DNA from 2 places in the Streptomyces sp. NPDC031225 genome. Region 1 is predicted to be linked to the other one. Evidence: riboswitches for the same ligand, from Rfam matches in the RefSeq annotation. Region 1 holds a riboswitch; the other holds the start of a gene.
What was found. A riboswitch is a leader RNA that binds a small molecule or an ion and turns the genes downstream of it on or off. The one in region 1 is predicted to bind glycine.

Region 1 (15,013 bases):
GGAAGGCCGTTGTCGTGGGCGGCCTGGGGCCGCGGGGTGTGGTGGCGACCGCGTCGTACGAGGCCCGGGTCTTCGGTGTGAACTCGGCGATGCCCATGGGCCAGGCCAGGCGGCTCGCGCCGAACGCCGCGTATCTCGTGCCGCGCTTCGACTTCTACCGGTCGATCAGCGAGCAGGTGATGGGGCTGCTGCGGGAGCTGTCGCCGCTGGTGGAGCCGCTGAGCCTGGACGAGGCGTTCGTGGACCTGGAGGCCGGGGGCACGGCCTGGGACGACCGGTCGGCGCGGCTGGCCGGTGCGAAGCTGCGGGCCGACATACGGGCCGGCACCGGCCTGACGGGGTCCGTGGGGCTCGCCGCGTCCAAGATGCTCGCGAAGATCGCCTCCGAGCAGGCCAAGCCGGACGGGCTGGTGGTGATCGAACCGGGGACCGAGCGGGCGCTGCTGGGGCCGATGTCGGTGCGGACGCTGCCGGGGGTGGGGCCGGCCACGGGTGACCACCTGCGGCGGGCCGGTATCCATACGGTCGACGAGATCGTGGAGGCGGGGGAGGACGAGCTCGTACGGCTGCTGGGGAAGGCGCACGGGCACGGGCTGTACGCGATGGCGCTGGCCCGGGACGAGCGGGCCGTGGTGGCGGCGCGGGAGACGAAGTCGGTGTCGGTGGAGGACACGTACGACGTGGACATCCATGACCGGGTCCGGGTGGGGCTGGAGGTGCAGCGGCTGGCCGACCGGTGTGTGCGGCGACTGCGGGCGGCCGGGCTGTCGGGACGCACCATCGTGTTGAAGGTGCGGCGGTACGACTTCTCGACGCTGACGCGGTCCGAGACCCTGCGGGGGCCCACGGACGATCCCGCGGTGGTGCGGGAGGCCGCCCTGCGGTTGCTGGAGGGCGTGGACTCCACGGGGGGTGTGCGGCTGCTGGGGGTGGGGGTGAGCGGGCTGGCGGACTTCACGCAGGAGGACCTGTTCGCTCAGGCCATGGAGGAGCGCGGGGAGGACACCGTCGAGGAGGCGGCTGATGACACGCCTGCGGAGGAGCGGGAGGTGGCGGTCGGGCGGAGGTGGGTCGCCGGTCACGATGTGCGGCATGCCGAGTACGGGCACGGGTGGGTGCAGGGGAGCGGGCTGGGGAGGGTGACCGTGCGGTTCGAGACGCCGGATTCGGAGCCGGGGCGGGTGCGGACGTTCCGGGTCGAGGATCCTGCGTTGGAGCCGGCCGAGCCGTTGCCGTTGGTGGAGGCGGCGGGTCCGCACCGGATCACCCGTGACGGGTTGGTCGGCGGGTGAGCGGGCCGGAAGGTGCCTCAGGCGTCGGCTTCCTCCGTGCCCGCCAGCTTGCCGAAGTCCCGGTCCGGGAACGACGGCGGTGGGGCCGTGTCGAGGCCGTAGTGGTGGTAGAGCTGGAGTTCCTGCTCGGGGGAGAGGTGCCGGCCCACGCCGAAGTCGGGGGCTTCCTTGATGAGCCTGCGGTCGAAGGGGACGTGGAGTGTGCCTTCGATCACTTCGCTCGGTCCAAGGGGGACGAAGGCGTCCCGGGAGAAGAGGCCGGTGCGTATGGCCGCCCACTCGGGCACGCCGGTCGCGTCGTCCAGGTAGACCTCGTCAACACTGCCGATCTTGGTGCCGTTGCGGTCGAACGCCTTGCGGCCGATCAGGTTGCGCGGATCGATGTCGGTCTGCACGGGCCCTCCACTTGGTCGCACCTCATCCGAAGCGGTCGTAAGCACTACGAAAGAGCACATCGGGGTGTGCGGCCACTCGAAAGCTCGGGCGTTGACCTCGCTGGTAGTGTTGCAGGCGGCTGTCGACACCGTGCGGGAGAGTCCTCCAGACATCATCGGAGGCGCCGAAGGAGCAAATCCTCCCCGGAATCTCTCAGGCTCACGTACCGCACGGGCGAGGTCACTCTGGAAAGCAGGGCGGGTGTCGACGGCTTCCGCTCTCACCGACGGTGAAAGCCGACTGCTCTCGGGCGGTCTGGTGAAGCTCTCAGGTTGAGATGACAGAGGGGGAGGCCGTCGGGGTACCCGTGCCGGGGTGTACCCCTCGAAGGTCGCGTCAGACCAGGAGGCCTCCGCAATGACCGCCCATCGCATTCCGCTCTCCACGCTCGAGCAGGGAATCCCCTTCGAGCAGCGTCACATCGGCCCCGACCACGGGGCTCAGGCCAAGATGCTCGCCCAGGTCGGCTACGGCTCGCTGGACGAACTCACCGCCGCCGCGGTGCCGGATGTGATCAAGAACGCCGATGCCCTGGAGCTGCCCGGAGCGCGCACCGAAGCCGAGGTGCTGGCCGAACTGCGGTCGCTGGCCGACCGGAACCAGGTGCTCGACTCCATGATCGGGCTCGGGTACTACGGGACCTTCACGCCGCCCGTCATCCTGCGCAACGTCATGGAGAACCCGGCCTGGTACACGGCCTACACGCCCTATCAGCCGGAGATCTCGCAGGGGCGCCTCGAGGCCCTGCTCAACTTCCAGACCATGGTCGCCGACCTCACCGGGCTGCCGACCTCCGGTGCCTCGCTGCTCGACGAGGGGACCGCCGCGGCCGAGGCCCTGGCACTGTCCCGCCGGATGGGGAAGAACAAGAAGGGGATCTTCCTCGTCGACGCCGACGCGCTGCCGCAGACCATCGCCGTGATCCGGACCCGGGCGGAGCCGACCGGAGTCGAGGTCGTGGTCGCCGACCTCAGCGACGGAATCCCGGCCGAGCTCGCCGAGCGGGAGATCAACGGGGTGCTCCTCCAGTACCCCGGCGCCTCCGGGGCCGTACGCGACATCAAGGCGGTCGTCGACCAGGCCCATGAGCTCGGCGCGCTCGTGACCGTCGCCGCCGATCTGCTCGCGCTGACCCTGCTGCGGTCGCCGGGTGAGCTCGGGGCGGACATCGCGGTCGGGACCACACAGCGGTTCGGTGTGCCGATGGGGTTCGGCGGGCCGCACGCCGGATACATGGCCGTGCGGGAGAAGTTCGCGCGGAGCCTGCCCGGGCGGCTCGTGGGCGTGTCCGTGGACGCCGACGGGAACAAGGCCTACCGGCTCGCGCTGCAGACGCGTGAGCAGCACATCCGCCGGGAGAAGGCGACCAGCAACATCTGCACCGCCCAGGTGCTGCTCGCGGTGATGGCCGGGATGTACGCCGTCTACCACGGGCCCGAGGGACTCAGGGGGATCGCACGCCGGACGCACCGGTACGCGAACATCCTCGCCGCGGGTCTCACGGCCGGCGGGGTCGAGGTCGTGCACGGTTCCTATTTCGACACGCTCACCGTGCGGGTGCCCGCGAAGGCCGCCGAGGTCGTCTCCGCGGCACGGCAGAACGGCGTCAACCTCCACCTCGTCGACGCCGACCATGTCTCCATCGCCTGCGATGAGACCACATTGCGGGCCCAACTCGCCGCGGTGTGGGGTGCGTTCGGGGTCGAGGCCGACATCGAGGTGCTGGACGCGGCCACCGAGGAGGCGCTGCCGGACGCGCTGCTGCGCACCGATGACTTCCTCACCCATCCCGTCTTCCACCAGTACCGCTCCGAGACCGCGATGCTGCGCTACCTGCGCAGGCTGGCCGACCGCGACTACGCGCTCGACCGCGGCATGATCCCGTTGGGCTCCTGCACCATGAAGCTCAACGCGACCACCGAGATGGAACCGGTCACCTGGCCCGAGTTCGGCCAGCTGCACCCCTTCGCCCCCGCCGAGCAGGCACAGGGCTATCTGACGCTGATCCGGGAGCTGGAGGAGCGGCTCGCCGAGGTCACCGGCTACGACAACGTGTCGCTGCAGCCCAACGCCGGTTCGCAGGGCGAGCTGGCCGGGCTGCTCGCCGTACGCGGGTATCACCGGGCGAACGGTGACGAGCAGCGGACCGTGTGTCTGATTCCGTCGTCCGCACACGGGACCAATGCCGCCAGCGCCGTGATGGCGGGCATGAAGGTCGTCGTCGTGAAGACCGCCGGGGACGGCGAGATCGACGTCGAGGACCTGCGGGCGAAGATCGAGCAGCACCGCGACGAGCTGGCCGTGCTGATGATCACGTACCCCTCGACGCACGGGGTGTTCGAGGAGCACGTCGCCGAGATCTGCGCGCAGGTGCACGAGGCGGGCGGGCAGGTGTACGTCGACGGGGCCAACCTCAACGCCCTGGTGGGGCTGGCCAAGCCCGGGCACTTCGGCGGTGACGTCTCGCACCTGAACCTGCACAAGACCTTCTGCATCCCGCACGGCGGCGGTGGCCCGGGCGTCGGTCCGGTCGGTGTCCGGTCGCACCTGGCGCCGTATCTGCCGAACCACCCGATGCAGCCCGCGGCGGGCCCGGAGACCGGCGTCGGGCCGATCTCGGCCGCGCCCTGGGGTTCCGCGGGGATCCTGCCGATCTCGTGGGCGTACGTCCGGCTCATGGGCGGTGAGGGGCTCAAGCGGGCCACGCAGGTGGCGGTGCTCTCCGCCAACTACATCGCCAAGCGGCTGGAGCCGCACTACCCCGTGCTCTACACGGGCCCCGGCGGGCTGGTCGCGCACGAGTGCATCATCGACCTGCGGCCGCTGACCAAGGCGACCGGGGTGAGCGTCGACGACGTGGCCAAGCGGCTCATCGACTACGGCTTCCACGCGCCGACCATGTCGTTCCCGGTGGCCGGGACGCTGATGATCGAGCCGACCGAGTCCGAGGACCTGATCGAACTCGACCGGTTCTGCGAGGCGATGATCGCCATTCGCGGGGAGATCGAGAAGGTCGGGGCCGGGGAGTGGGCCGCCGACGACAACCCGCTGCGCAACGCTCCGCACACCGCCGGTGCGCTGGGCGGGGAGTGGGAGCACGCCTACACGCGCGAGGAGGCCGTGTTCCCTCCCGGGGTGTCGGTCGCGGACAAGTACTGGCCGCCGGTGCGGCGGATCGACCAGGCCTTCGGGGACCGGAACCTGGTGTGCTCCTGCCCGCCGATGGACGCGTACGAGGACTGACCTGAGGCGATGAGGGCCCCGTTACGGCGGGGCCCTTTTCCTTGCGCCGGGGGCCGGGCCTACGCGTTCGCCAGTGACACCTCGGTCGACTTGATGAGCGCGACCACGGGGGTGCCGGCCCTCAGGGCGAGATCGGTCGCGGCGTCCGCGGTGATCGCGGAGGTGAGTTCGCCTCCCTCGACGGCGATCTTCACGGTGGCCATGGCGGCGCCGGCGACCACGGCGGTGACGGTGCCCGGGAGCTGGTTGCGGATGGACACGCCCCGGATCGGGGCGGTGGCGAGGGAGACCTCCGTCGCCTTCACCAGGGCGCGTACGGACGAGCCCTGGGCGAGGCCGAGGTCGCCGACGGATTCGAGGGTGATCGCGGCCGTGAGGTCCTGGCCTCCGTCGAGTCGGATCGTGACCGTCGCCATGGCCTCGCCCGGCGTGACGGTGGTGACGGTGCCGGGGAGCTGGTTGCGGATGCTCAGGGTCATGGGCACCAACTTAGGACCTTGTGCGGCTGATGTCGGGTATGCGCCGGTCAGCCGGTGTGGACGCGGGGGCGGCGGGCGCGGTCCGGTTCCGCCTCGCGGAGGACCTCGCGGGTGACCGGGGCGACCTCGCCCTGGCCGAAGAGGAAGAAGCGCAGGAAGTTGGCGAAGGGGCTGCCTTCGGTCCACTCGAAGTACATGTGCGGGGTGCAGCCGGTGGTGTCGCGGACGTGCAGGAGGAGGGCGGCCAGGGCGTTGGGGATGGAGGAGGACTCCAGGGTCAGGACGCGGTAGCGGCCGTGGAGGATCTCGCCGCGGACGGTGAGGCTCGCCTCGAACTCGGAGGGGTCCAGGACGGTGACCTCGACGAAGACGAAGTCCTCGCCGGGGATGTCGTTGTCCTCGCGGATCTGCTCGATCTTGTCGCGGTACTCGGCGCGGTCGCGCTGGTCGGGTTCGTTGGCGATGAACCGGATCTTGCGGCTGGCGATGTCCCGGATGAAACGTTCCGCCATGCCGTCGAGCGTCACGCTGGTCACACGCAGCTCGAAGGCACGGGCCAGCCGGGAGAGCAGCGAGATCAGGATGATGCCGGCGATGAAGCAGGCGCCGATCTTGACGCCGTCGGGGCGTTCGATGACGTTGACGACGGTCGTGTAGAGGAACACCGCCGAGATGACGGCGAAGCCGATGGTCCAGCCGCGCTGGCCGGCCTTGCGGGCGGCGATGGTCACCGCGATCGCCGCCGAGCTGATCAGGACCAGCACGCCGGTGGCGTACGCGCCGCCCTGTGCGTCGACGTTCGCGTCGAAGATCCACGTCACCAGGAAGGCGATCAGGATGAAGCCGATGACCATGGGGCGCACCGCGCGGGCCCAGTGCGGGGCCATGCCGTAGCGGGGCAGGTAGCGCGGCATGAGGTTGAGCAGGCCTGCCATCGCGGAGGCGCCGGCGAACCACAGGATGGCGATGGTCGAGACGTCGTAGACGGTGCCGAAGACGCCGCCGAGGTAGTCGTGGGCGAGGTAGGCCAGCGCACGGCCGTTGGCCGGGCCGCCCGGCTCGAAGTTCTTCTCCGGGATGAGCAGGGTGGTGATGAAGCTGGTGGCGATCAGGAAGCAGCTCATGATGAGGGCCGCGACGGTGAGCAGCTTCTTGGTGTCGCGGATCCGGCCGGTGGGCCGTTCCTCGGTGTCGTCCGGGTCGCCCTTGACGTGCGGCATGACGGCGACGCCGGTCTCGAAGCCGGAGAGGCCGAGCGCGAGCTTGGGGAAGACGATCAGGGCCACGCCGATCATCACGAAGACGTTGCCGTGTTCGGTGGTCAGGGCGCTGGACCAGTCGGTGATGACATGGTCCGCGGTGACGATGTGCCACAGGCCGACGATCACGACGACGACGTTCAGGGCGAGGTAGATGCCGACCAGGACGGTCGCGATCCCGACGGCCTCCAGGAATCCCTTGAGGAAGACCGCGCCCAGCAGGGCCACGAGGGCCAGGGTGATCAGCATCTGCTTGTCGTGCAGGGCGCCGGTGAGGTGCGGGTTCTCGACCAGGTGGGTGGAGGCGTCCGCGGCGGACAGGGTGATGGTGATCAGGAAGTCGGTGGCGGCGAAGCCGAGCAGGGTGAGGACGAACAGCTTGCCCTGCCAGAACGACAGCAGTCGCTCCAGCATGGCGATCGAGCCCTCACCGCGCGGGCTCTCCTCGGCGACCCTGCGGTACACGGGCAGGGCGCCCGCGAGGGTGACGATCACCAGGACGATGGTCGCGATGGGGGAGAGCAGGCCGGCCGCGAGGGCGGCGATGCCGGGCTGGTAGCCGAGGGTGGAGAAGTAGTCGACGCCGGTCAGGCACATGACCCGCCACCAGGGCTGGCCCTGGTGTGGGGGTTCCGGTTCGGCGTGCGGGCCCGGGTGGCCGCCGCCCTTGCCCATGTCCGACAGGCCTTCCAGCATCCAGGAGCGCAGGCGACTGGAGGGAGGGTGTTCGGTGGTGGCCATCGCGGGCGCTCCAGAGGTGCGGCTCAGCTGGGTTCGGGCCGCCCCGACCGACGGCCGGACCAGCGTAAGCGGAGAGTGACGCCTGGGCCCACGGATGTGGGGCGTATGGGCGTCAAGCTTCCGTTAAGACTCGGTCCGCGAGGGCCGGCGGCGGGTGTCGGGGCAGCTGGGTGGGGGTTTCTCCCGGAAAAGGTCGGTGGGTCGGATCGGGGGAGGCGAACACGTTGCGTCATGGTGGCGCCGGGTGTCGACGTGTTCGGGGAGAGCTTCCGGCAACCGGGCCTGCTCCGGTGAATTCACCGTGACTTGCCTGCCACCGTCCAGGAGGGCGATGCCCGGTGCACGCGGTGTGCGGCTCACCTCGTCGGAGCGTCACCCCGGCCCGAGTCCTGTCGAGCAGTCCGTTCCGTAAGGATCGCCAACGAGAGCGAATGTTTCGGTTCGGAGGCGAATGTGCCGAACCCTTCGGTCGGGGGTCGCCTCAGGTGCGGAAAGCGGAGCGATAACGCCCCTGACCGGCAAGGGAGGTTGAGGTGGGCCCCTTACCGAGTGGGCCGAGAGGGCAGTTCCTTCGGGGCGTCGGTGGAGCGGGTCCTTGGCCGGGACGCCTACCTGGCGCCTGTGGGTCGGTCCGGGCTGCCGCTGTCGATCTGGCATGTGGCAGGCGCCCGGGTGCCGTTGGCCGTAGCTCGGTGCAACGCCCCTGGGGGATCGGCGATTTCGGCGCCGGGAGCGTTGCGGGATGCCGGGTGTCGCGAAAATCCGATCGCGCGGCAGCCCCGAGGTCCCCGGTCGTTTCGGATACCCGGCTCTGTTCGCGGCGGGCTGCGGTCCGGGCCGGTCCGGCACTCCTTTGTCCACCGGCGTGATCCATGCGGACCTTCTCGCGTTCTCCAACGCGCCGTGACGTGTGCGGACTTCCCTTCGATGGCGTCGAGACGGCCGCTCCCGGAATCGACCGCGCCCTCGTGCGGGCGGGTCGGCCGAGGGCGCCGTGGGCTCGCCTGGTTCAACTGCTCAACATTGCCTGTGCACAAGGGGTTGCCACCGTTTGGTAGCTGTCTCTAGGGTGCGGCAGCAGCGAAGGTTTCTGGATCTACTCCGAAACTTTCGGACCGCAGGACGGACAAGGACGGCTCCGTCCCGTACCCAAGGAGCGCATCATGGGCGACCCGGCACTGTCCCGCCGTGGATTTCTGGCGGCGTCCGCCGCGGCCGGTCTGAGCATGACGGCACTGACCGGCTGTGGCGGCGACTCGGACGGAGGATCGACCGACGGGACGACCACGGTGGAGTGGTGGAACATCTCCACCACCGAGCCGGCGAAGAGTGTCTGGGCGGGCCTCGCCAAGAAGTTCGAGGCCGCGAACCCCAAGGTCAAGATAAAGATCGTCCAGCTGGAGAACGACGCCTACAAGTCGAAGATGACGGCGCTCACCGCCTCCGGGAAGCTCCCCGACATCTTCCACACCTGGGGCGGTGGCGTCCTCAAGCAGCAGGTCGACGCGGGGCTCGTGGAGGATCTGACCGACCGGACCAAGCCGTGGGCAGACGGTCTGCTGAAGGTCACCAAGGAGCCGTACATCCTCGACGACAAGGTCTACGGCATTCCGTTCGACATGGGCATGATCGGCTTCTGGTACAACAAGAAGCTCTTCAAGCAGGCCGGTGTCAGTGAGCCCCCCACCACCTGGGGCGGCTTCCTGGAGGCCGTGAGCAAGCTGAAGTCGAAGAACATCACGCCCATCGCCCTCGCGGGCAAGGAGAAGTGGCCCGGCATGTACTACTGGGCCTACCTCGCGATGCGCACCGCCGGCATCGACGCCCTCCAGAAGGCCAGCGAGGACAAGGACTTCACCGGTGCCGGATTCGTCGAGGCCGGCCGGCACCTCAAGCAGCTCGTGGACCTCCAGCCCTTCCAGAAGGGCTTCCTCAACGCCGCCTACTCCACCCCCACCGGCCAGGCGGCCGCCGTCGGCAACGGCAAGGCGGCCATGGAGCTCATGGGCCAGTGGGCGCCGTCCGTGGAGGCCGACAGCGGCAAGGGCCTCGGGGGCGACCTGGGCTTCTTCCCGTTCCCCGCGGTCGAGGGCGGCAAGGGCGCCCTCACCGAGGTGTTCGGCGGCGGCGGCGGACACGCCCTGCGCCGGGGTGCCCCGCAGGCGGCCGTGGACTTCCTGAAGTTCTTCGCCTCCGAGGCCACCGAACTGGAACTGGTCAAGAAGACCAGCATCCTTCCGGTGCTCCCGAACGCGGAGAAGGCCATGACCGACCCCAACCTCAAGCTCGTCCAGGCGCAGTTGAAGGCCGCCACCGGCTTCCAGCTCTACCTCGACCAGGCATACGCGCCCGCCGTCGGCCAGGAGGTCAACGACAGCGTGGCCGCGCTCATCGCGGGCTCCAAGTCCCCCGAACAGGTCACCCAGTCGATCACGCAGACGGCGAAGGAAGAGCAGTAGCCCGCGATGACCTCCACGTTCCTCGCAGACAAGCGGAGCGGTCCGGGTACCGATCTCCCGCCCCCGGAATCAGTCAGGGCCCGGGGGCGGGGCCGTCGGCGCGTACTGCACTGGCTCACCGCGGTCGGCTTCCAGGTGCCCGCGCTGGTGCTGTTCATCGGCATGGTCCTGCTGCCGATGCTGTTCGCGCTGTACGCCGCGTTCTTCCGCTGGGGCGGCTTCGGCATGCCCTCCGACTACGTCGGCGTCGACAACTTCACGTCGCTCTTCGACAACCCGGTCTTCCTGGGCGACCTGTGGCGCTGTCTGGTCCTGGTCCTGCTGTCCCTCGCGCTCCAACTGCCGTTCGCGCTCGCCATGGCCGTCCTCCTCAACCAGAAGATGCGCGGCAGGGCCCTCTACCGGATGTTGTTCTTCGCGCCCTACGTCCTGTCCGAGGCGATCACGGGTGTGCTGTTCAGCATGGTCTTCGCCCCGGACGACGGCCTCGCCGACCACGTTTTCGGCGCGGTCGGCCTCGACGGGGTGGGCGGGCTGTGGTTCGCCGACCCCTCGTACGTCATGGCGACGCTCTTCCTGGTCATGATGTGGAAGTACTTCGGCTTCCACATGATGCTCTACCTCGCCGGACTCCAGTCGATCCCGAGGGAGTTGACCGAGGCCGCGCTCATCGACGGCGCCGGTGCCTGGCAGCGGTTCCGCAACGTCACCCTGCCGCTGCTCGCGCCCACCCTGCGGATCAGCGTCTTCCTGTCCGTCATCGGCTCCATCCAGCTGTTCGACCTGGTGTGGGTGGTCACTCAGGGCGGCCCCGACCACCATTCCGAGACCATGGCCGTGACCATGTTCCAGTACGGGTTCAAGCGCTACCAGGTCGGCTACGCCAGCGCGATCAGCGTGGTCATGTTCGGCATCTGCCTCGTCTTCGCCCTCGCCTACCAGCGGTTCGTGCTCCGCCGCGACCTCGAAGGGGCCACCACGACGATGAGGGGGGACGGCAAGTGACCGCCCGCAAGACCACCACCGCACGGACCCTGCCCCTGCACGCGATCCTCGTCGCCGTCGGCGCGGTGATGGTCGTACCCCTGGTGTACGCCGTCCTGTCCGGGTTCAAGTCCACCGACGAGCTCTCCAGCAACCCCTTCGGGCTGCCGAAGCGCTGGCTGATCAGCAACTACACCGACATCCTCGGCGGGAGCGACTTCTGGCGGCTGCTCGGCAGCAGCACGCTGATCGCGGTGGGTACGACGGTGTTGGTGGTCGCCGCGTCCGCGCTGGCCGCGTTCTCCTTCGCGCGGTTCGCCTTCCGCGGCCGGGAGGCGCTGTTCACGCTCTTCACGATGGGGCTGATGTTCCCCTTCGCGGTGGCGGTGCTCCCGCTGTTCCTGCTGCTGCGCTCGCTCGGGCTGCTCGACAACCCGCTGGGCGTGATCCTGCCGCAGGCCGCCTTCGGACTGCCGATGACGATCATCATCCTGCGCGCCTTCTTCCGGGAGATCCCCGGCGAGCTGGAGGAGGCGGCCACCCTCGACGGGTGCAGCCCCTTCGGCTTCTTCTGGCGCGTACTGCTGCCGATGGCACGGCCCGCCCTCGGCACGGTCTCGGTGCTCGCCGTCGTCACCAGCTGGAACAACTTCATGCTGCCGCTGCTGGTGTTCACCGACAACACATGGTGGACGCTGCCCATCGGCGTGCAGCAGTTCCAGGGCCAGTACTCCGCGGAGTACGCCCGGGTCTTCGCCTATCTCGTCCTGGCGATGGTGCCCGCCCTCGCCTTCTACTCGGTCGCCGAGCGGCAGCTCGTCGGCGGCCTGACCGCCGGTGCCACCAAGGGCTGACGGCGGCGGTTCCACCAGTACGGCTCACCCACCCCCTCACGTGAGGAGTCGCCCCATGCGCAGCACCACCCGCCTCAGACTCGCCGGTGCTCTCGCCGCCGGTCTCATCGCGACCGGCATCGCCGCTCCGGCCGCCCAGGCCCACGGCAGACCCACCACCCTCGCCGACCTCGCCCAGCGCCACGGCCGCTACTTCGGCAGTGCCACCGACAACCCCGAACTCGTCGACGAGCCGTACAAGAAGATCCTGGGCAGCGAATTCGACCAGATCACGCCGGGCAACGGCATGAAGTGGTACGCCACCGAACCCCAGCAGGGCGTCTTCGACTGGACCAACGGCGACGAGATCGTGAACCTCGCCCGGGCGAACCACCAGAAGGTGCGCGGCCACACGCTCGTGTGGCACAGCCAGCTGCCCGGCTGGATCACCTCGCGCGAGTGGACCGCGGACGAGCTGAAGCCCGTACTGAAGAAGCACATCCAGACCGAGGTGCGGCACTACCGGGGCAAGGTCTTCGCCTGGGACGTCGTCAACGAGGCGTTCAACGAGGACGGCACCTACCGCGAGACCGTGTTCTACAAGACCCTCGGCCCCGGCTACATCGCCGACGCCCTGCGCTGGGCCCGCCAGGCCGACCCCAAGGTCAAGCTGTACCTCAACGACTACAACATCGAGGGCGTCGGCCCGAAGAGCGACGCCTACTACGCCCTGGCCAAGGAGCTGAAGGCGCAGGGTGTCCCGCTCGACGGCATCGGCCTCCAGGCCCACCTGGCACTTCAGTACGGCTATCCGACCACCCTGGAGGACAACCTGCGCCGCTTCTCCAAGCTGGGTCTCGACACCGCGCTGACCGAGGTCGACATCCGGATGATCCTGCCCGCGACCGAGGAGAAACTGGCCCAGCAGGCCCAGTGGTACGCGGACCTGACCGACGCGTGCCTCGCGGTGCGCCGGTGCGTCGGCATCACCATCTGGGACTACACCGACAAGTACAGCTGGATCCCCGCGTTCTTCGAGGGCCAGGGCGCCGCGCTGCCGTGGGACGAGCAGCTCAAGCCGAAGCCGGCGTACGCCGCGATCCGGGCGGCACTGAAGTAGCCGGGCTCATCGGGGGGTTGGTGGTGCGGTGCTCGACCGCACCACCAGTTCCGTGCCCAGCTCCACCCGCGGCGAGTCGGGGCGCTCGCCGCGGGCCAGTTCGAGGACCGTGCGGACGGCCAGCTTGCCCATGTCGGCGAGCGGCTGGCGCACGGTGGTCAGCGGGGGCGCCGACCAGCGGACTTCCGGAAGGTCGTCGAATCCCACCAGGCTCAGGTCCTCGGGCACTCTCAGGCCGCGCTGCCTGAGCGCCTCGATCGCGCCGAGCGCCATCTGGTCGCTCGCCGCGAACACCGCCGTCGGCGGTTCGGGCAGGTCGAGGAGCTTGCCGCAGCCGGCGAAGCCGGACTCCGGGTGGAAGTCGCCGGGTACGACCAGCGACTCGTCGAGGCTGAGACCGGCGCCTTCGAGAGCGGCCCGGTAGCCGTCGAAGCGGGCCCGTGAGCACAGCAGCCGGGGCGGTCCGGCGATCAGGCCGATCCGGCGGTGGCCCAGCGACAGCAGGTGCTCGGTGGCCGCGAGGCCTCCCGACCAGTTGGCGGCGCCGATGGTGGGGGCGTCCAGGGCGGGCGAGCCGGCCGGGTCGACGACCACCAGCGGGACACCGAGGACGCGCAGTTCGTCGTGGAGGACCGGCTCCAGGGCCGAGGTGACGAGGATGACTCCGTCGGAGGCGCGGGCGCGCAGGTTGCGCATCCACTCGCGGGCGTCCCCGGAGCGGCCGTGGATCGCGGAGACCACGGTCCCGACGCCCTCCGCATGGGCGACCTCCTCGACGCCCCGGATGATCTCCACGGCCCAGGGGCTGTCGAGGTCGTTGAAGACCAGGTCGAGCAGGGCGGCGCGGGTGCCGTGGGCCGCGGGGCGCTTGCGGTAGCCGTGCTGCTGGAGCAGTTCCTCGATCCGGGCGCGGGTGCGCGGGGAGACGTCCGAGCGGCCGTTGACCACCCGGGACACCGTCGGCACCGAGACTCCGGCCTGCCGGGCGATCTCCGTGATGGTGACCCTGCCCCGGGGCCCGGCGCCGGCCTCGCCTGCTGTCACGTGCCCACCTCCACGTCTCCGTGTCGAAACTTCCAGGAGTCTTCCGGAAAAGTGGGTTCATACACAAGGCGTCACAGGGAGTGATCGCCCCCGGACATGCGTCGGGGCCGGTGCGCAGACAGTCGCTGCGAGCCGGCCCCTCAAGGTCTCCGGGCGATTCGGCGGCCGCCCGGCTGTGCTCAGGCGGCCGTGGCCGCCGCGAGCGGGCGGTGCGGGGCGATGACCCGGCCGTCGGGCAGGAGCTCACCGGTGTCCTCGAAGAGCAGAACGCCGTTGCACAGCAGGCTCCAGCCCTGTTCCGGGTGGTGCGCCACGAGGCGGGCGGATTCCCGGTCGGCGGAGTCGGCTGTGGGACACGGTGACTGGTGCTGGCACATTGGTGGGATCTTTCGCTGTGTTGTGGTCATGACGTCCCCCGTCGTGATTACTCAGTCTGAACCCAGTGTTGCTCTACGGGCGTCAATCCGCAGGTATTTCGCATCACCACTTCTTCACAGGTTGATGACGCATCACCCGGCTGGACGGTTCATCCCAACTGCACTGCCCCTTTGGGTGGTTCGCAGTGGCCGGATAGGGCTAGTCCACCTGGAGTCGCCCCGTGTTCGGCTCGTCCGAGCAATTATCCGCTCGTACGAGCAAAATCTTTTCTGTGGATCCCCGCGGATTCTGTACGACCTTAATCCCGCCGCGAACGGACCCGTACCCCGCTACCCGGAATTCGGGGCGGGGTACGGGGACGCAGGTGTGGGATCTCAGGCAGGCGAGCCGAGCAGGGGGGCCGGAGCCACCCGATGGGTCAGTACCGGGAGCAGTTCGGCGGCCCGGTGCGGGCGGTGGGCGGCGATGCCCGGCGGGGCCGGCGCCAGCGGCACGAGCAGATCGGAGGCGGCGAGGCGGCCCGTGGCGGCGTCGGCCGCGCAGTCGCCGTGCAGCCAGAGCGCGAGCATGTACAGGCCCGGGATCGACAGCAGCCGTGGCTGGTAGGGCTGCTGCATCACCTCGGCCTGGCGCAGCGCACGCTCGGTGGACGCGATGTACGGGCCCTCGAAGAAGTGCGAGAACGCCCAGCCGTCCGGGGTCAGCATGGTCTCGGCGGCGGCCACCGAGCGCTCGCCGCAGCGGAT
Region 2 (15,013 bases), on a different contig from region 1:
GGCTACAACGACCCGATCGGCGAACGCAACTCGCTGGCCGCCGAGACCCCCGCCCTGCGCCGCGCCAACAACCCCTACGTGCTGCTGCGGGACACCCGCACCCCGCCCGCGATCGCGCTCTACGAGTCCGGGCAGCCGGGCGACGGCTACGAGGCGGCCACCGGCCTCGAACAGATCGCGAAGGCGCCGACGACCGTGCACGTCGTCTACATCCCGAAGAGCGCGGGCGGTCACAACATGGCGCTGTGGCGGCCGCAGGTGGTCCCGGCCTTCCGCTGGCTGACCGAGGAGATGGGACTGCTGCACGGCCGGGCGGGAACTACTCCTCACGCACGGTCGACCGCCGGTTCCACGCGCGCGGTGCTCGCCAGTGGAACCGCATCGCGAGCAGGCGCAGTACGAAGGCGGTGAGGGCCGCGAGCCCGCCGGTCACCGGGGTGAGGGCGTCGTAGCGGATGCACAGGACGGCCATGGTGGCGCCGACGATCGCCGGGACCGCGTACAGGTCGCGGTCCCAGCGCAGCAGCGAGGGCACCTCGCCCGCGACCACGTCCCGGAGCACACCGCCACCGACAGCGGTGGCCATGCCGAGCGTCGCGGACTGGGTCAGGCCCAGCCCGTACTCGTACGCCTTCGTCGTGCCCGCGACGCAGAACAGGCCGAGCCCTGCCGCGTCGAAGACGTTCACGCCGACCTGGATGCGCTCCACGTGCGGGTGCAGGAAGAAGACGAGCAGGGCTGCGAGGAGCGGGGTGATGAAGTACCCCAGGTCCGTGAAGGCGGCGGGCGGTACCGCGCCGATGATCAGGTCCCGGAACAGCCCTCCGCCCAGCGCGGTGACCTCGGCGAGGACGGCGATGCCGAAGACGTCGAAGTTCTTGCGGACGGCCAGCAACGCGCCCGAGATGGCGAACACGAAGATGCCGACGAGGTCGAGCGTGTGCTGGACGGAGGGACTGAACAGTTGCTGGAGCACCCCACATTCTTACCCGTGGACTGCTACAGGGCCGGTTTGCCCGTCGTGAACAGCCACGTCCCGAACAGGTCGTCCAGCTGCTGTCCGCTGATCTTCTCGGCGAGGCGGACGAAGTCGGCGGTGTTCGCGTTGCCGTAGCGGTGGAGTGCCGTCCAGGCCGGCAGCAGCTTGAAGAAGGCCGTGTCGCCGATGCGTTCGCGCAGCACCTGGAGGGTCATCGCGCCCCGCTGGTAGACCGCGGACGCGAACATCGTGTCGCGCTGGGGGTCGCCGACGGTGGTCTGCCAGAAGGGGCTGTCGGCGGGGCGGGCGTTGTAGCCCGCGAGGAAGGAGTCGTGGGCGCTGCGGGTGCCCCGGTGCTCGGCCCACAGCCACTGGGCGTACGTGGCGAAGCCCTCGTTGAGCCAGATGTCCTTCCAGTGCTCCACGCTCACCGAGTCGCCGAACCACTGGTGGGCGAGCTCGTGCACGATCGTCGTCTCGCTGCGCACCGCCGAGTAGGCCGGCTTCGTCTGCACCTCCAGCGAGAACCCCGCCTGCGGCATGTCGTCGACGATCGCGCCGGTCTCCTCGAAGGGGTACGGCCCGAAGACCTGCGACCAGTAGTCGGTGGCCTCGGCCGTCACGCCGTACACGTCGACGCTGTTGCTGTTCTCCAGCACCGGGTCGATGGCGGTGTAGATGGGGATGCCGCCGGGGGTCGTCCCGGTGCGCACGTCGAACTTCCCGATGGTGGCGGTCGCGAGGTAGGTCGCCATCGGCTTCTTCTCGCGCCAGTGGGTGTACGTCGAGCCGCCCTTGTCGTACGTCGAGACGAGCCGGCCGTTGGAGACCGCGGTCAGGCCCTTGGGGGTCTTGATGCGGATGTCGTACGTGGCCTTGTCGGAGGGGTGGTCGCTGGACGGGAACCAGGTGGAGGCCGCGTTGGGTTCACAGGCGACGAAGACGCCGTCGGGGGTCTTCATCCAGCCGTAGTCGGAGCCGAAGACGATGGGGCCGTTGAGAGGCTGCGGCACACCGCCGTAGGTGACGGCGACCGTGAAGTCGTGGCCCTTGCGCAGGGACTCGCGCGGGGAGATGCGGATCTCGTCGCCGTCGCGCGTGAACTGGGCCCGTCTGCCGTTCACTTCGACCCGGGTGACCTCGAGTTTCTGCAGGTCCAGGTCGAAGGAGGAGAGGTTCTGGGTGGCGCGCGCGGTGAGTGTCGTAAGGCCGTCGAGGCGGTCGGTGTCCGGGTTGTACGCCACGTCGAGGGTGTAGTGCCGGGCGTCGAAGCCGCCGTTGCCGAGGTTCGGGAAGTAGCTGTCGCCGATGCCCGGTGCGCCCGGGTGGGGGCCGGGGGAGGCGGCGACGACGAAGAAAGAGGCCACCGCGGTCGCGATGGCCCCTGAACGTGCCGAACGGGAGAGTTTCATGAGTCGTCGTCCCTTTCGAGCGTGTACCGATAAGTCGGACACGGACGACTCTTCACTCTCCCGTTCGGGCATGTGCATGACTTTGCCAACTCGTCATGCGCTACTTGTCGGTTGACTCCTGACGATCCGCTTCCGGTTCCGGTGAGCCCGGGGTGTCGGAGGCGGGTTCCTCGGCGGCGGCCGGCTCCTGGACCGCTGCGGCGGGCGTGGTCCTGGCCCCCGGGCCGGTCTTCGCCGACGTGGCCTCGGCGTCGGCGGTGACCTCCGCCGCGGGCTTCTCGGCCGTCTCCGCCGAGGGCTCGGTGTCCTCGGAAGCGACCACCTGCGCCGCCACGGCCGCCGACGTCTCCGCCGACTCGGCCAGCACCTCGTCGGCGACCAGTGCGGCCGCCTCCTTGGCGACCGACAGCAGGACCGTGTCCTGCGGAGCCTGGTCCGCGAAGTTCTCGGGGTGGTGGCAGGCCACGCGCTGGCCGGGGCGCAGCTCGATCAGCTGCGGCTCGGTGGTCTTGCAGACCTCCGTCGCCTTCCAGCACCGCGTGTGGAAGCGGCAGCCCGAGGGCGGTGAGATCGGGGACGGCACGTCACCGCGCAGCAGGATGCGCTCGGACTTGGCGCCCCGGCGCTTCGGGTCGGGCACCGGCACCGCCGACATCAGCGCCTTGGTGTACGGGTGCATCGGCGCCTCGTACAGCGAGGTGCGGTCGGCGAGTTCGACGATCTTGCCGAGGTACATCACCGCGATGCGGTCCGAGACATGGCGGACGACGGACAGGTCGTGCGCGATGATCACGTACGTCAGGCCCAGTTCGCTCTGCAGGTCGTCCATCAGGTTCACGACCTGCGCCTGGATCGACACGTCCAGCGCGGACACCGGCTCGTCCGCCACCACCAGCTTCGGCTTCAACGCGAGCGCACGCGCGATCCCGATGCGCTGACGCTGGCCGCCGGAGAACTCGTGCGGGTAGCGGTTGAAGTGCTCGGGGCTCAGGCCGACCAGCTCCAGAAGGCGCTGGACCTCCTTCTTCACCCCGCCCTCGGGCTCCACGCCCTGGAGGCGGAAGGGCGCCGAGACGATGCCGCCGATGGTGTGCCGGGGGTTCAGGGAGCCGTACGGGTCCTGGAAGATCATCTGGATGTCCCGCCGCAGCGGACGCATCCCGGCGGCGCTCAGCCGCGTGATGTCCTGGCCCTCGAAGTGGATCGAGCCGCCGGTCGGGTCCTGTAGCCGGGTGATGACCCGGCCCATCGTCGACTTGCCGCAGCCCGACTCGCCGACCACGCCGAGCGTCTCGCCCTTGTGCACCTCGAAGTCGATGCCGTCGACCGCCTTGACCGCGCCGACCTGGCGCTGCAGGACGCCCTTGCGGATCGGGAAGTGCTTCTTCAGGCCCTCGACCTTGAGCAGCACCTCGCGCTCTTCGGGAGCCGCCGGGTCCGGTGTCTTCGTCTCACTCACAGCTTCGGCGCAATCTCTTCGGTCCAGATCCGCGTGCGGTCCTCCGGCGAGAGGTGACACGCGGAGAAGTGCCCGCCGCCGACCTGCTGGAGCTCCGGGCGCACGGTACGGGTGACATCGCCCTTGGGGATGTCCGCGTACGGGCAGCGGGGGTGGAAGGCACAGCCCGAGGGGATGTTGATGAGGCTCGGCGGCTGACCCTTGACGGGGATGAGCCGCTCGGAGGTCTCGCGGTCGATGCGCGGCATCGAACCCAGCAGGCCCCAGGTGTACGGGTGCTGCGGGCGCTCGAAGACGTCGTCGACGCTGCCCCGCTCCACACACCGGCCGCCGTACATCACGAGGACGTCGTCGGCGATCTCGGCGACCACACCGAGGTCGTGGGTGATCAGGACGACCGCGGAGCCGAACTCCTTCTGCAGATCCCGGATGAGGTCGAGGATCTGCGCCTGGACGGTGACGTCGAGGGCGGTCGTCGGCTCGTCCGCGATCAGCAGCTCGGGGTTGTTGACCAGGGCCATCGCGATCATCGCGCGCTGGCGCATACCGCCGGAGAACTCGTGCGGATAGCCGTCCACGCGCTTGTCCGGCTCGGGGATGCCGACCCGGTCGAGCATCTCGACGGCCCGCTTGCGCGCGACCTTCTTGCTGACGTCGTGGTGAACCCGGTACGCCTCCACGATCTGGTTGCCGATCGTGTAGTACGGGTGCATCGCGGACAGCGGGTCCTGGAAGATCATCGCCATCTCGCGGCCGCGCAGCCTGCGCACCTCGTCCGGGTCGGCGGAGACCAGTTCCTTGCCGTCCAGCCAGATCTCGCCGGACATCTGGACGTTCTTGCCCTGCGCGCCGAGCCGGTGCAGGCCCATGATCGCCAGCGAGGTGACGGACTTGCCGGAGCCGGACTCGCCCACGATGCAGAGGGTCTTGCCCTTCTCCACCTGGAAGGTGAGTCCGTCGACGGACTTGACCAGGCCGTCGTCGGTCGGGAAGTGCACCTTGAGGTCGCGGACCGCGAGGAAGGCGTCGGGGGCGTTCCCCGGAGCCGGCTCGCCCAGGGCGGCACCGGTCTTGGAGAGTTCGGTCACGAGAGCCTCACCCGCGGGTCGGCGGCGGCGTACAACAGGTCCACCAGGAGATTTGCGATCACGACGAAGAGGGCGGCGAGCAGGGTGACGCCGAGGATCGGGGGCAGGTCGTTGTCGGTGATGCCCTGCACCGCGTACTGGCCGATGCCGGGCAGCGAGAACACCGTCTCGGTGATCACCGCGCCGCCGAGCAGCAGACCCAGGTCCATGCCGAAGACGGTGATGATCGGGGTCAGCGCGGCCCGCAGCCCGTGCCGGGTCACGACGGTGCGCTCACGCAGGCCCTTGGCGCGGGCCGTGCGGATGAAGTCCTCGTTCATCGTCTCCATCATCCCCGAGCGGGTGAGCCGCGCGTAGATGGCGGAGTAGAGCAGCGCCAGCGAACACCAGGCCGGGAACAGTGTGTTGGCCCACTGGAACGGGTTCTCGGTGAACGGCACATAGGTGCGGCCGAAGATCGGCCACTGGTAGGTGAAGAGCAGCAGCGCCAGGTTGCCCGTGAAGAACATGGGCAGCGAGACACCGGCGAGCGCGACACCCATGAAGGTGCGGTCGAAGAAGCTGCGGGGCCGCAGCGCGGAGATCACGCCGATCACCACACCGGACACCAGCCAGAGCACGGCGGCACCGGCGGCCAGCGAGACGGTCACCGGAAGGCGTGAGGTGAGCTGCGGCCAGACCTCGACGTGGTTCTTGAAGGAGTAGCCGAAGCAGGGCGCGCTGCAGTGCGCGGTGGTGGGGCCCAGGTTGTAGGTGGCGCCGGCCACGATCCCCTTGATGAAGTGCCAGTACTGCAGGTACAGGGGGTCGTCCAGACCGAGGTTCTGCTTGACCGCGAGGATGTCGGCCTTCGTCGGGCTCTTTCCGATGTACTGCTGCGCGAGCTGGTCGGCGGACTGACCGGCCATGCGCGGCAGCAGGAAGAAGATCGCGAAGGTGACCGCGGTGACGACCAGCAGCAGGAGCACTGCCGCGAACGTCCGACGGAGGATGTACGAGATCACGGGGACCGGCGCTGGTGCCCGCGGGCTGCTGAGCCCGCGGGCACCAATGCCTTCACCTGCCTTCCGGGGCTACTTCTTGGTCGTGCCGATGTTGAGGTAGTCGTACTGACCGCTGAAGGCCGCCGTGGACACCAGGTTGGTGAAGCCCGCGGGGCGGTACAGCAGGACCTTGAAGTAGGTCAGCGGGACGAGCGCCGCCAGGTCCATCGCACGCTTGTCGATCTGCCCGTACAGGGCGTTGCGCGCGGTGTCGTCCTCCGTGGCGATGGCCTTCTCCAGCATCTCGTTGATCTGCTTGTCGTCCAGATACGAGAGGTTGGTGTTGCCGGAGGCGCCGATCGCGTCACCGTGCAGGATCTGCTGGAGGAAGCCGTAGCCGGAGTTCCAGTCGGCACCCCACTGCATCATGTGCAGGCCGATGTTCTGCTTCTTGTCGAACGTCGGCACACCCGCGTAGTCGGTGAAGTACTTGCCCGACGGGTACTGCTTCAGGCTGGCGTTGATGCCGACCTTCTTCAGCGAGGCGATGATCGCGGTGGCCGCGTCGATCTCCTGCGGACGGTCGCTGCGCGCCGAGAGGTTGGTGTTGATCGACGTCTTGCCGCAGGCCTTCAGCTGCTCCTTGGCCTTGGCGACGTCACCCTTGTTGCCGGTGGTCGCGTAGACGTCGGCCTTCTGGTACCCGGTGATGTCGGGCGGCAGGACGGTGGTGGCGACGTCACCGCGGATCGGGCCGCCCTCGGCGGTCTGCACGGAGACCTTGTCGATGGCGTACTCGACGGCCTTGCGGCACTCGACCTTGTCGAACGGCGCGACCTGGTTGTTGATCGCCATGTAGACCAGACGGCCACCGTAGGTGTTGTCCGTGTTGGCCTTCAGGTCGGCGCTGTTGACGACCTTCGCCTGGGTCGCGGCCTGGACACCGGTACCACCGAGGTCGATCGCGTCACCGGCCTGGACGTCCTGGTCGATGGTCTCGGCGTTGACCTTGAGCTTGACGACGATCTTGTCCGGGTACTGCTTGCGCAGCGGGTCGGTCTTCGGGTCCCAGTTCTCGTTCTTGACGAGGACGGCCTGCTTGCCCTCGTCGTAGCTCTGGAACTTGTACGAGCCCGAGGACACGATGCTCTTGACGTAGTCGATGCCGGTGTCCTTGGCCTGCGGCACCGGAGCCGTCTGCGGGGTCGCGACCAGGTAGTCGAACTCCTGGAAGGGACGGTTGAGCTTGAAGACGATCGTGGTGTCGTCCGGCGTCTCGATGGACTTCAGGCCCTCGGCGCTCTTGTCCTTGTAGGGACCCTTGTACTCCTTGCCGCCCTGCATGAACTGCTGGAAGTAGTTCGGGCCGAGGGAGAGCACGTCACGCGCGAAGTTGGAGCGCTCGACGGCGTACTTGACGTCCTTCGAGGTGATCGCGGTGCCGTCCTGGTACTTCAGGCCCGAACGGATCTTGTACGTCCAGGTCTTGCCGCCCTCGCTCGGCTGGCCCGCGCTCGCGGCGAGGTCCGGGACGAGCTTGTTGCCCTCTTCGCCCGCGCCGGGCTGGAAGGTCATCAGCGGGCGGGCGTACAGCCGGCTGAGGTTGTACATGTAGGCGTAGTACGTGTTGCCCGGGTCGAAGGAGTCCGGGACGTCCGAGTACTCGTACGTGACCGTCCCACCCTTCTGGGTGGAGGCGTTGACGACCCCCTTGGTCGCTGCGTTGGCCCCAGCCGACTTGTTCCCGTCTCCACCGTTGTCATCGGCTTTGCTGCAAGCCGAGAGCAACAGGCTCGCACTGCCGATGGCCGCTACAGCGGCCAGCGCTGACCTTCGCATGATGGTCTGCTTCCCCTTTGTTGTCGGAAATCTTGATGACTCTCACCGCCGCCGCGGGTCAGCGGCTGCGCGGGTCGAGAGCGTCACGGAGACCGTCGCCGAGCAGATTGAATGCCAGCACGGTCACGAAGATGGCCAGACCAGGCACGATCATGAACTGGGGGTCGACCTGGTAGTAGTCGACCGCCTGGTTGATCATGCCGCCCCAGGACGCCTGCGGAGGCTGGATGCCGACGCCGAGGAAGCTCAGGGACGCCTCGAAGAGGATGTTGGTCGGGATGAGCAGCGTCGAGTAGACGATGATCGGGCCGACGAGGTTCGGCAGCAGCTCGCGGAAGAGGATGTAGGGCCCTCGGGCCCCCATCCCCCGCGAGGCGTCGACGAACTCCCGCTCGCGCAGGGCCAGCGTCTGACCGCGCACGATGCGGCCCAGGTAGGGCCAGTTGAAGAAGCCGATGACGAAGATCAGCACGCTGATGTGCAGCGGCAGACCCTCCAGGCCGAAGGCACCGCCCTGGAGGGTGGCCGAGATGGCGATGGCGAACAGCAGGAGCGGGAACGCCAGGAAGGTGTCCATCAGCCGGCTGATGATCGTGTCGACCCGCCCGCCGTAGTAGCCCGCGACCACGCCGAGGACGGCGCCGATCGTGTTGGACAGGACCGTGGCGCCGAAGGCGACGACCAGGGAGACCCAGGAACCCTCGAGGATGCGGGTGGCGATGTCGCGGCCGAACTTCGGCTCCACACCGAGCGGATGGTCCCAGCTCATGCCGCCGAAGTCACCCTTGGGCAGCGAGGTGTTGGGGTCGATCAGTTCCTGGTGCAGGGCGTTCGGGTCCAGGCCGAACATGGCCTGGATGGGACGCGAGAGCACCGCGAGCAGGATCAGCAGGATGACGATCACACCACCGGCGACCGCCACCTTGTCCCTCTTGAAACGGGACCAGGCGATCTGCCCCAGGGAACGGCCCTCGATCAGCCCCTTGTCGACGCCGACGAGGACAGCCTCCGGCTGTGCCTCGGCCTGCGCCCCGGTGGTCTCGATCGGTGCGGTCACAGTGACCCGACCCCTCTCGCCGGTGGTGACCGGCCTACACCTGCCGTGGATTACGGCTTTGTCGACTTGCTCGTGTTCACAGGATTCTCCGATCCCGCATCTGACTGGGGAGTCTTCAACGTGGCTGCGATCACCCGCCAGGCCTGGCGAAGAAAGTATGCGCAACCGTGATGCAGTAAGGAGGATTCCGTTATCCGAACACTGGGTAACGCCCCTCGGACGCGGGGCAGTTGGGACAGAAGCGGAGATTAGCGGACCTTGCGGACCAATCTCCGCTATCTACGCGCGGAGAAACGTGGTTGTAACGTGATGGCGTAAGAAAGAGGAAAGTGACTTTCAGTAGCCTCCGCGGGCCGGAGGGTAGCCGTACCCGGCTGCCGGGGCCTGCGCGGGGGCACCGTGGGCCTCGCGGTCGTAGAAGGGCCGCGCCCCGGCTCGCATCCACAGGGCCACCGGGTCGTATTCGTCGGACATCGCCACGGTCGACACCGGCAGGCCGTCCGGGACGGCGCCGATGGACTGCTGCATCATCGCGCGCACCGAGTCGACGGCCGAGGGGCTGGTGTCGTACACGTCGAGACCGATGGCGAGATACGGCGCCCCGAGCGCCGGCTGCACCCAGGCGCGGCGCAGCGAGCGGACCGCCGGGGTGCGGTGGGCGTTGTGCGCGAGCAGGGCGTAGAACTGGGGGACCTCGATACCGGGTTCCGACAGCCGCAGCGGTCCCGCGGGCTGACGCTCCAGGCCGGTCGCGATGCGGCGCAGGTCGAGCCAGGGGATGCCGACGCCGCCGCCCGGGGCGTGCGGGTTGAGCCAGAGCCCGTAGTGGTCGGGGAACAGGGTGCGGGCCACGTCGATACCTTCGACCACTTCGTAGGAGCGGTTCCAGCCGCTGGCGCTCAACTCCTGGGCGGAGGTGACACAGGGGGCGTAGCCGTAGCCCTCGACCTCCATGTTTCCGTACTGGGCGTCGGGGGAGCCGGACTGGCCGTGCCACAGAAGCATCCAGACCTGGCCGGAGTTGGGGGTCGCGAGGGCGCGCAGCAGTGCCTCGTAGGCGTCGTAGCGCCCGGGGGTCACCTGACGCAGCATGTGCTCGACCTGGCCGGTCGTGGTGGCGCTCACCCTGTTTCGCCCCTTCTTGAAGTCGGCCCCGAGTGTGGACCCAGCTTAAGCGCCCACGGGCCCGGGATCTGTGCGCCGTCGGCGGGTACGGGTCGTCCGTGACCCGGCGTGCCCCGCGGCGGACCGCATAGTGGCACAAGTCCCGCGCCCCCGGCCGGGTCGGTCCGCTAACCGTGCGTGTAGAAGGGCCGCACCTGTTCGCGCATCCAGTGCCCCACCGGGTCGTCCGCCACGTCCAGCAGGACCAGGTTGACCGGCCACCGGACCGGGGTCAGGTGCAGGGCCCTGCCGAGGGCGTCCATCGGCAGGGTACGCAGGTCGCCTTCCCACTGGGAGAGTTCGACGCCGACGAACATCACCGGGTCGGCCGTCTCGATGGCCGCCAGGCAGCGGCGGGCCGTCAGGACCACGCCGGTCGCCGCGAACTCCGCCGAGGCGGTGGCGAGGAAGTCGACCGGGTCGTCCTGCCAGTCCGGCTCGTAGAGCTTGACCCGCCCGCCGGTGTTGGGGCCGTCGAGGGGGGTGCGACCCACCCGGCAGAGGTCGGCGACGGCGGCCGGGGGAAGCGGGACGCCGACCACGCCGTCGGGGTTCACGGCGATGCCCACGTGCGGGGGCAGGCCACGGGCGAACTCGACCGCAGGGGCGATGGTGCACGACAGATGACTGCCGACGACCTGGCGGAACTGCTCCTCGGAGCTGAAGACCGGGACGAACGCCTGGCCCCCGATCTCCAGAGTGGGCAGGTCGAGGGGGCCGCTGTGCGGGCCCCCGCCGTTCGGCAGGGGGATCCAGACGAAGCTGCGGCCGAGCACCTCGATGATCCGGGCACCTGCCGAGGGCATGCCGAGGGAGGCGGAGAGCACCTCCTCCAGTTCGTTGCCCGGCCATCCGCCGTGCGGATGGGGGTGTGCCGTCTGTGCCGGGAACTCCGAGAAGTCCGCGGGGAGATCCGCCGGGAAATCCATCTGTCTGACCGCCTGCTGTGAACCCAGTACTGATACGGCTGAAAGGCTAGCGGGTACGGCGGAAGCCGGACCGGCCCGGAAAAGGTTCTCTCCTACTTCAGCCGCTGAAGCCGATCCGCCGCAGGACGTCCGCCGCCGCCCGGTCGACCAGCACTGCCGACGCGCAGCCCGGCGGCAGGTCGCCCCGCTCCACGGCACGGATCAGACGGGCGGCCGCGCCCCGGTGGCGCAGGAAGGCGTACCGCGAGACACCCCGGCCGCGTTCGCGCTGACCCTCCAGCGCGGCGTCCGCCGTGACGTCGAGGAGCAGCAGGTGCAGGGCGCCGCCCCGGCGGCGGGCCTCGCGGGCCAGCCAGCCGCGCACCCAGGTCTGCGTCCCGCAGTCGTGCACGACGACTCCCTCGCCGGAGCGCAGGGCGCGGCGCAGCCCGGCGTAGTGCGCGAGCCGGACCAGGGGGCGGTAGACGGCGTACGGCAGGAAGGAGGAGAGCCGGTCGTCCCAGCGGTCGCGGGTGTCCTGGGAGTCGATGCGTGTCCCGCTGACCGCACGCTTCATCAGGGTGGACTTGCCGCTGCCGGGCAGGCCGGTGATGACGACGAGGTCCCCGGGGCCGAAGAGCAGGGCGTGCGGGCTGTGTCCCAGGCGGTCGCGCAGGTCACGGACGACCGGCGCCGGGCGCGTGCCGCGGGCCTCGACGGCCGGGGCAGCGGGCTGCTTGGGCAGCGCCAGGCCCGTGGTCGTCGCGTACGCGGTGGTCCTGTTCACCGTCATCGTCCTCCTCCGGGGTCAGGGTCTCCCCTCCCCACCGAGCGTAAAGAGAAGGTAATGGATGATCTCCCGTGATTCTGTACGCGTACCGCCACAAGCCAGTTACAAAGGGAGGGGCCGGGTGCGGCCCTGCCGCCCGCCCGCGATGCGTGCAATGATGTCCGCGCCAACTGCATACCGGCCGCTTGAATCCGCGCGGGAGAGTCCTGGGTACGTGTACCCGGGCGCCGAAGGAGCAAGTCCCTCCCTTGAATCTCTCAGGCCCCCGTTACCGCGCGGGCGAGGCACATCTGAAAAGCGGGCCGCCACTCGAAGGCGGCTCCACCCACGGTGCAAGCCATGTTCCTCATGGCGAACCTCTCAGGTTCCGATGACAGATGGGGAGGAATCACCTCGCCCGTCACACCCATGTCCTGGGATCCCTGGAGACGACCGTCCGATGAGCAGTTCTGAACCCCGTCACACCGCCCTCGATGCCCTGCATCGCTCGCTCGGCGCGACGATGACCGACTTCGCCGGCTGGGACATGCCCCTGCGGTACGGCTCCGAGCGCGACGAACACAACGCGGTGCGCACGAAGGCCGGGCTCTTCGACCTATCCCACATGGGGGAGATCACCGTGAGCGGGCCGGCCGCGGCCGCCCTTCTGGACTTCGCCCTCGTCGGCAACATCGGGTCCGTCGGTGTCGGCCGGGCCCGCTACACCATGATCTGCCAGGCCGACGGCGGCATCCTGGACGACCTGATCGTCTACCGGCTCGCCGAGACCGAGTTCATGGTGGTCGCCAACGCCTCCAACGCCCAGGTCGTCCTGGACGCGCTGACCGAGCGCGCGGCCGGCTTCGACGCCGAGGTGCGCGACGACCGGGACGCGTACGCGCTGATCGCCGTCCAGGGACCGGAGTCGCCGGGCATCCTCGCGTCCCTGACCGACGCCGACCTCGACGGGCTGAAGTACTACGCCGGTCTGCCGGGCACGGTCGCCGGGGTCCCCGCGCTGATCGCGCGCACCGGGTACACCGGCGAGGACGGCTTCGAGCTGTTCGTGAAGCCGGAGCACGCGGTCGAGCTGTGGCAGGCGCTGACCAAGGCCGGCGAGGGTGTGGGCCTGGTCCCCTGCGGACTGTCCTGCCGGGACACCCTGCGCCTGGAAGCGGGCATGCCGCTGTACGGGCACGAGCTCTCGCGGGAGCTGACCCCCTTCGACGCCGGGCTCGGCCGGGTCGTGAAGTTCGAGAAGGAGGGGGACTTCGTCGGGCGCGAGGCCCTTGGGAAGGCCGCCTCGCGTGCCGCCGAGAACCCCCCGCGCGTCCTCGTCGGCCTGGTCGCCGAGGGCCGTCGGGTGCCGCGTGCCGGGTACGCCGTCGTCGCGGGCGGCCAGGTGATCGGCGAGGTCACCTCCGGCGCCCCCTCCCCCACGCTGGGCAGGCCGATCGCCATCGCGTACGTCGACGCCGCGCACGCGACGCCGGGCACGGCCGGTGTCGGTGTGGACATCCGGGGCAGCCACGAGGCGTACGAGGTCGTGGCGCTGCCGTTCTACAAGCGTCAGAAGTAAGCGCCGGAAGCAGGCGTCGCAAGCAGGCGCCGGAAGCAAAGGCTTGAGCAGGCGCCCGGAAACAGGCGGCCGGACATGGTCGCCGTAGGTGATGCTGAGCACATAGTCGCTGCTCACGCACGCCTTCCGCAGGACCCCCATCCACCAGCACTCCCCCGCGTACAGGAGAATTCAGGCCATGAGCAACCCCCAGCAGCTGCGTTACAGCAAGGAGCACGAGTGGCTGTCGGGCGCCGAGGACGGCGTCTCGACGGTCGGCATCACGGAGCACGCGGCCAACGCGCTCGGCGATGTCGTCTTCGTTCAGCTCCCGGAGGTCGGCGCCACGGTGACCGCGGGCGAGACCTGCGGCGAGCTGGAGTCCACCAAGTCGGTCAGCGACCTGTACTCCCCGGTGGCCGGTGAGGTCACCGAGGTCAACGAGGACGTCGTCAACGACCCGTCGCTGGTGAACTCCGCCCCCTTCGAGGGCGGCTGGCTGTTCAAGGTACGCGTCACGGAGGAGCCCGCCGACCTCCTCTCCGCCGACGAGTACACCGCCTTTTCCGCCGGCTGAGGAGCTGCACACCCGATGACCGTGACGTCCGCACTGAACACGCCCCTGCACGAACTCGACCCGGAGATCGCCGCCGCGGTCGACGCCGAGCTGAACCGCCAGCAGTCCACCCTCGAAATGATCGCGTCCGAGAACTTCGCACCGCTCGCGGTCATGGAGGCACAGGGCTCGGTCCTGACCAACAAGTACGCCGAGGGCTACCCGGGCCGCCGCTACTACGGCGGCTGCGAGCACGTCGACGTGGCCGAGCAGATCGCGATCGACCGGGTCAAGGACCTGTTCGGCGCCGAGTACGCCAACGTGCAGCCGCACTCCGGCGCCTCCGCCAACCAGGCCGCCCTGTTCGCGCTGGCCCAGCCCGGCGACACCATCCTCGGGCTCGACCTCGCGCACGGCGGTCACCTCACCCACGGGATGCGGCTGAACTTCTCCGGCAAGCAGTTCGACGTGGTCGCGTACCACGTCGACGAGGCCGGGCTCGTCGACATGGCCGAGCTGGAACGGCTGGCCAAGGAGCACCGCCCGAAGGTGATCATCGCGGGCTGGTCCGCCTACCCGCGGCAGCTGGACTTCGCGGAGTTCCGCCGGATCGCCGACGAGGTCGAGGCGTACCTGTGGGTCGACATGGCGCACTTCGCGGGACTGGTGGCGGCCGGGCTGCACCCGAACCCCGTCGAGTACGCGGACGTGGTCACCTCCACCACCCACAAGACGCTCGGCGGACCGCGCGGCGGGATCATCCTCGCGAAGAAGGAGTTCGCGAAGAAGCTGAACTCCTCCGTCTTCCCGGGCTTCCAGGGCGGTCCCCTGGAGCACGTGATCGCGGCGAAGGCGGTGTCCTTCAAGGTCGCCGCCTCCGAGGAGTTCAAGGAGCGCCAGCGGCGTACGGTGGAGGGTGCGCGCATCCTCGCCGAGCGCCTGACGGCCGACGACGCCCGGGAGGCCGGGGTCGACGTGCTCTCCGGCGGCACCGACGTGCACCTCCTCCTCGTCGACCTGCGCGAGTCCGAGCTGGACGGGCGGCAGGCCGAGGACCGTCTCCACGAGGTCGGCATCACGGTCAACCGCAACGCCGTCCCGAACGACCCGCGCCCGCCGATGGTGACGTCGGGGCTGCGGATCGGCACGCCCGCCCTGGCCACCCGCGGCTTCACGGCCGAGGACTTCGCCGAGGTCGCGGACGTGATCGCCGAGACGCTGAAGCCGTCGTACGACGGGGA

Region 2: another riboswitch for glycine. It lies ahead of gcvT (glycine cleavage system aminomethyltransferase GcvT); the one in region 1 lies ahead of gcvP (aminomethyl-transferring glycine dehydrogenase).

Annotation. Positions count from the first base shown of each region.
Region 1 is NZ_JBVIHJ010000017.1:8,953-23,965, forward strand. It holds gene ACZ48Z_RS27015 (DNA polymerase IV) at 1-1,292, shown strand, start outside; gene ACZ48Z_RS27020 (PRC-barrel domain-containing protein) at 1,310-1,687, opposite strand; glycine riboswitch at 1,811-1,906, shown strand; glycine riboswitch at 1,907-2,021, shown strand; gene gcvP (aminomethyl-transferring glycine dehydrogenase) at 2,085-4,970, shown strand; gene ACZ48Z_RS27030 (TOBE domain-containing protein) at 5,030-5,449, opposite strand; gene ACZ48Z_RS27035 (APC family permease) at 5,497-7,449, opposite strand; gene ACZ48Z_RS27040 (extracellular solute-binding protein) at 8,613-9,908, shown strand; gene ACZ48Z_RS27045 (carbohydrate ABC transporter permease) at 9,915-10,913, shown strand; gene ACZ48Z_RS27050 (carbohydrate ABC transporter permease) at 10,982-11,746, shown strand; gene ACZ48Z_RS27055 (endo-1,4-beta-xylanase) at 11,802-12,845, shown strand; gene ACZ48Z_RS27060 (LacI family DNA-binding transcriptional regulator) at 12,852-13,889, opposite strand; gene ACZ48Z_RS27065 (DUF5999 family protein) at 14,069-14,266, opposite strand; gene ACZ48Z_RS27070 (hypothetical protein) at 14,642-15,013, opposite strand, start outside.
Region 2 is NZ_JBVIHJ010000010.1:206,123-221,135, forward strand. It holds gene ACZ48Z_RS19320 (alpha/beta hydrolase) at 1-411, shown strand, start outside; gene ACZ48Z_RS19325 (trimeric intracellular cation channel family protein) at 320-976, opposite strand; gene ACZ48Z_RS19330 (M1 family metallopeptidase) at 1,000-2,391, opposite strand; gene ACZ48Z_RS19335 (ABC transporter ATP-binding protein) at 2,492-3,850, opposite strand; gene ACZ48Z_RS19340 (ABC transporter ATP-binding protein) at 3,847-4,938, opposite strand; gene ACZ48Z_RS19345 (ABC transporter permease) at 4,935-5,942, opposite strand; gene ACZ48Z_RS19350 (ABC transporter substrate-binding protein) at 6,012-7,760, opposite strand; gene ACZ48Z_RS19355 (ABC transporter permease) at 7,819-8,817, opposite strand; gene ACZ48Z_RS19360 (enhanced serine sensitivity protein SseB C-terminal domain-containing protein) at 9,154-9,909, opposite strand; gene ACZ48Z_RS19365 (enhanced serine sensitivity protein SseB) at 10,110-10,910, opposite strand; gene ACZ48Z_RS19370 (AAA family ATPase) at 11,008-11,682, opposite strand; glycine riboswitch at 11,866-11,963, shown strand; glycine riboswitch at 11,964-12,066, shown strand; gene gcvT (glycine cleavage system aminomethyltransferase GcvT) at 12,119-13,237, shown strand; gene gcvH (glycine cleavage system protein GcvH) at 13,416-13,793, shown strand; gene glyA (serine hydroxymethyltransferase) at 13,809-15,013, shown strand, end outside.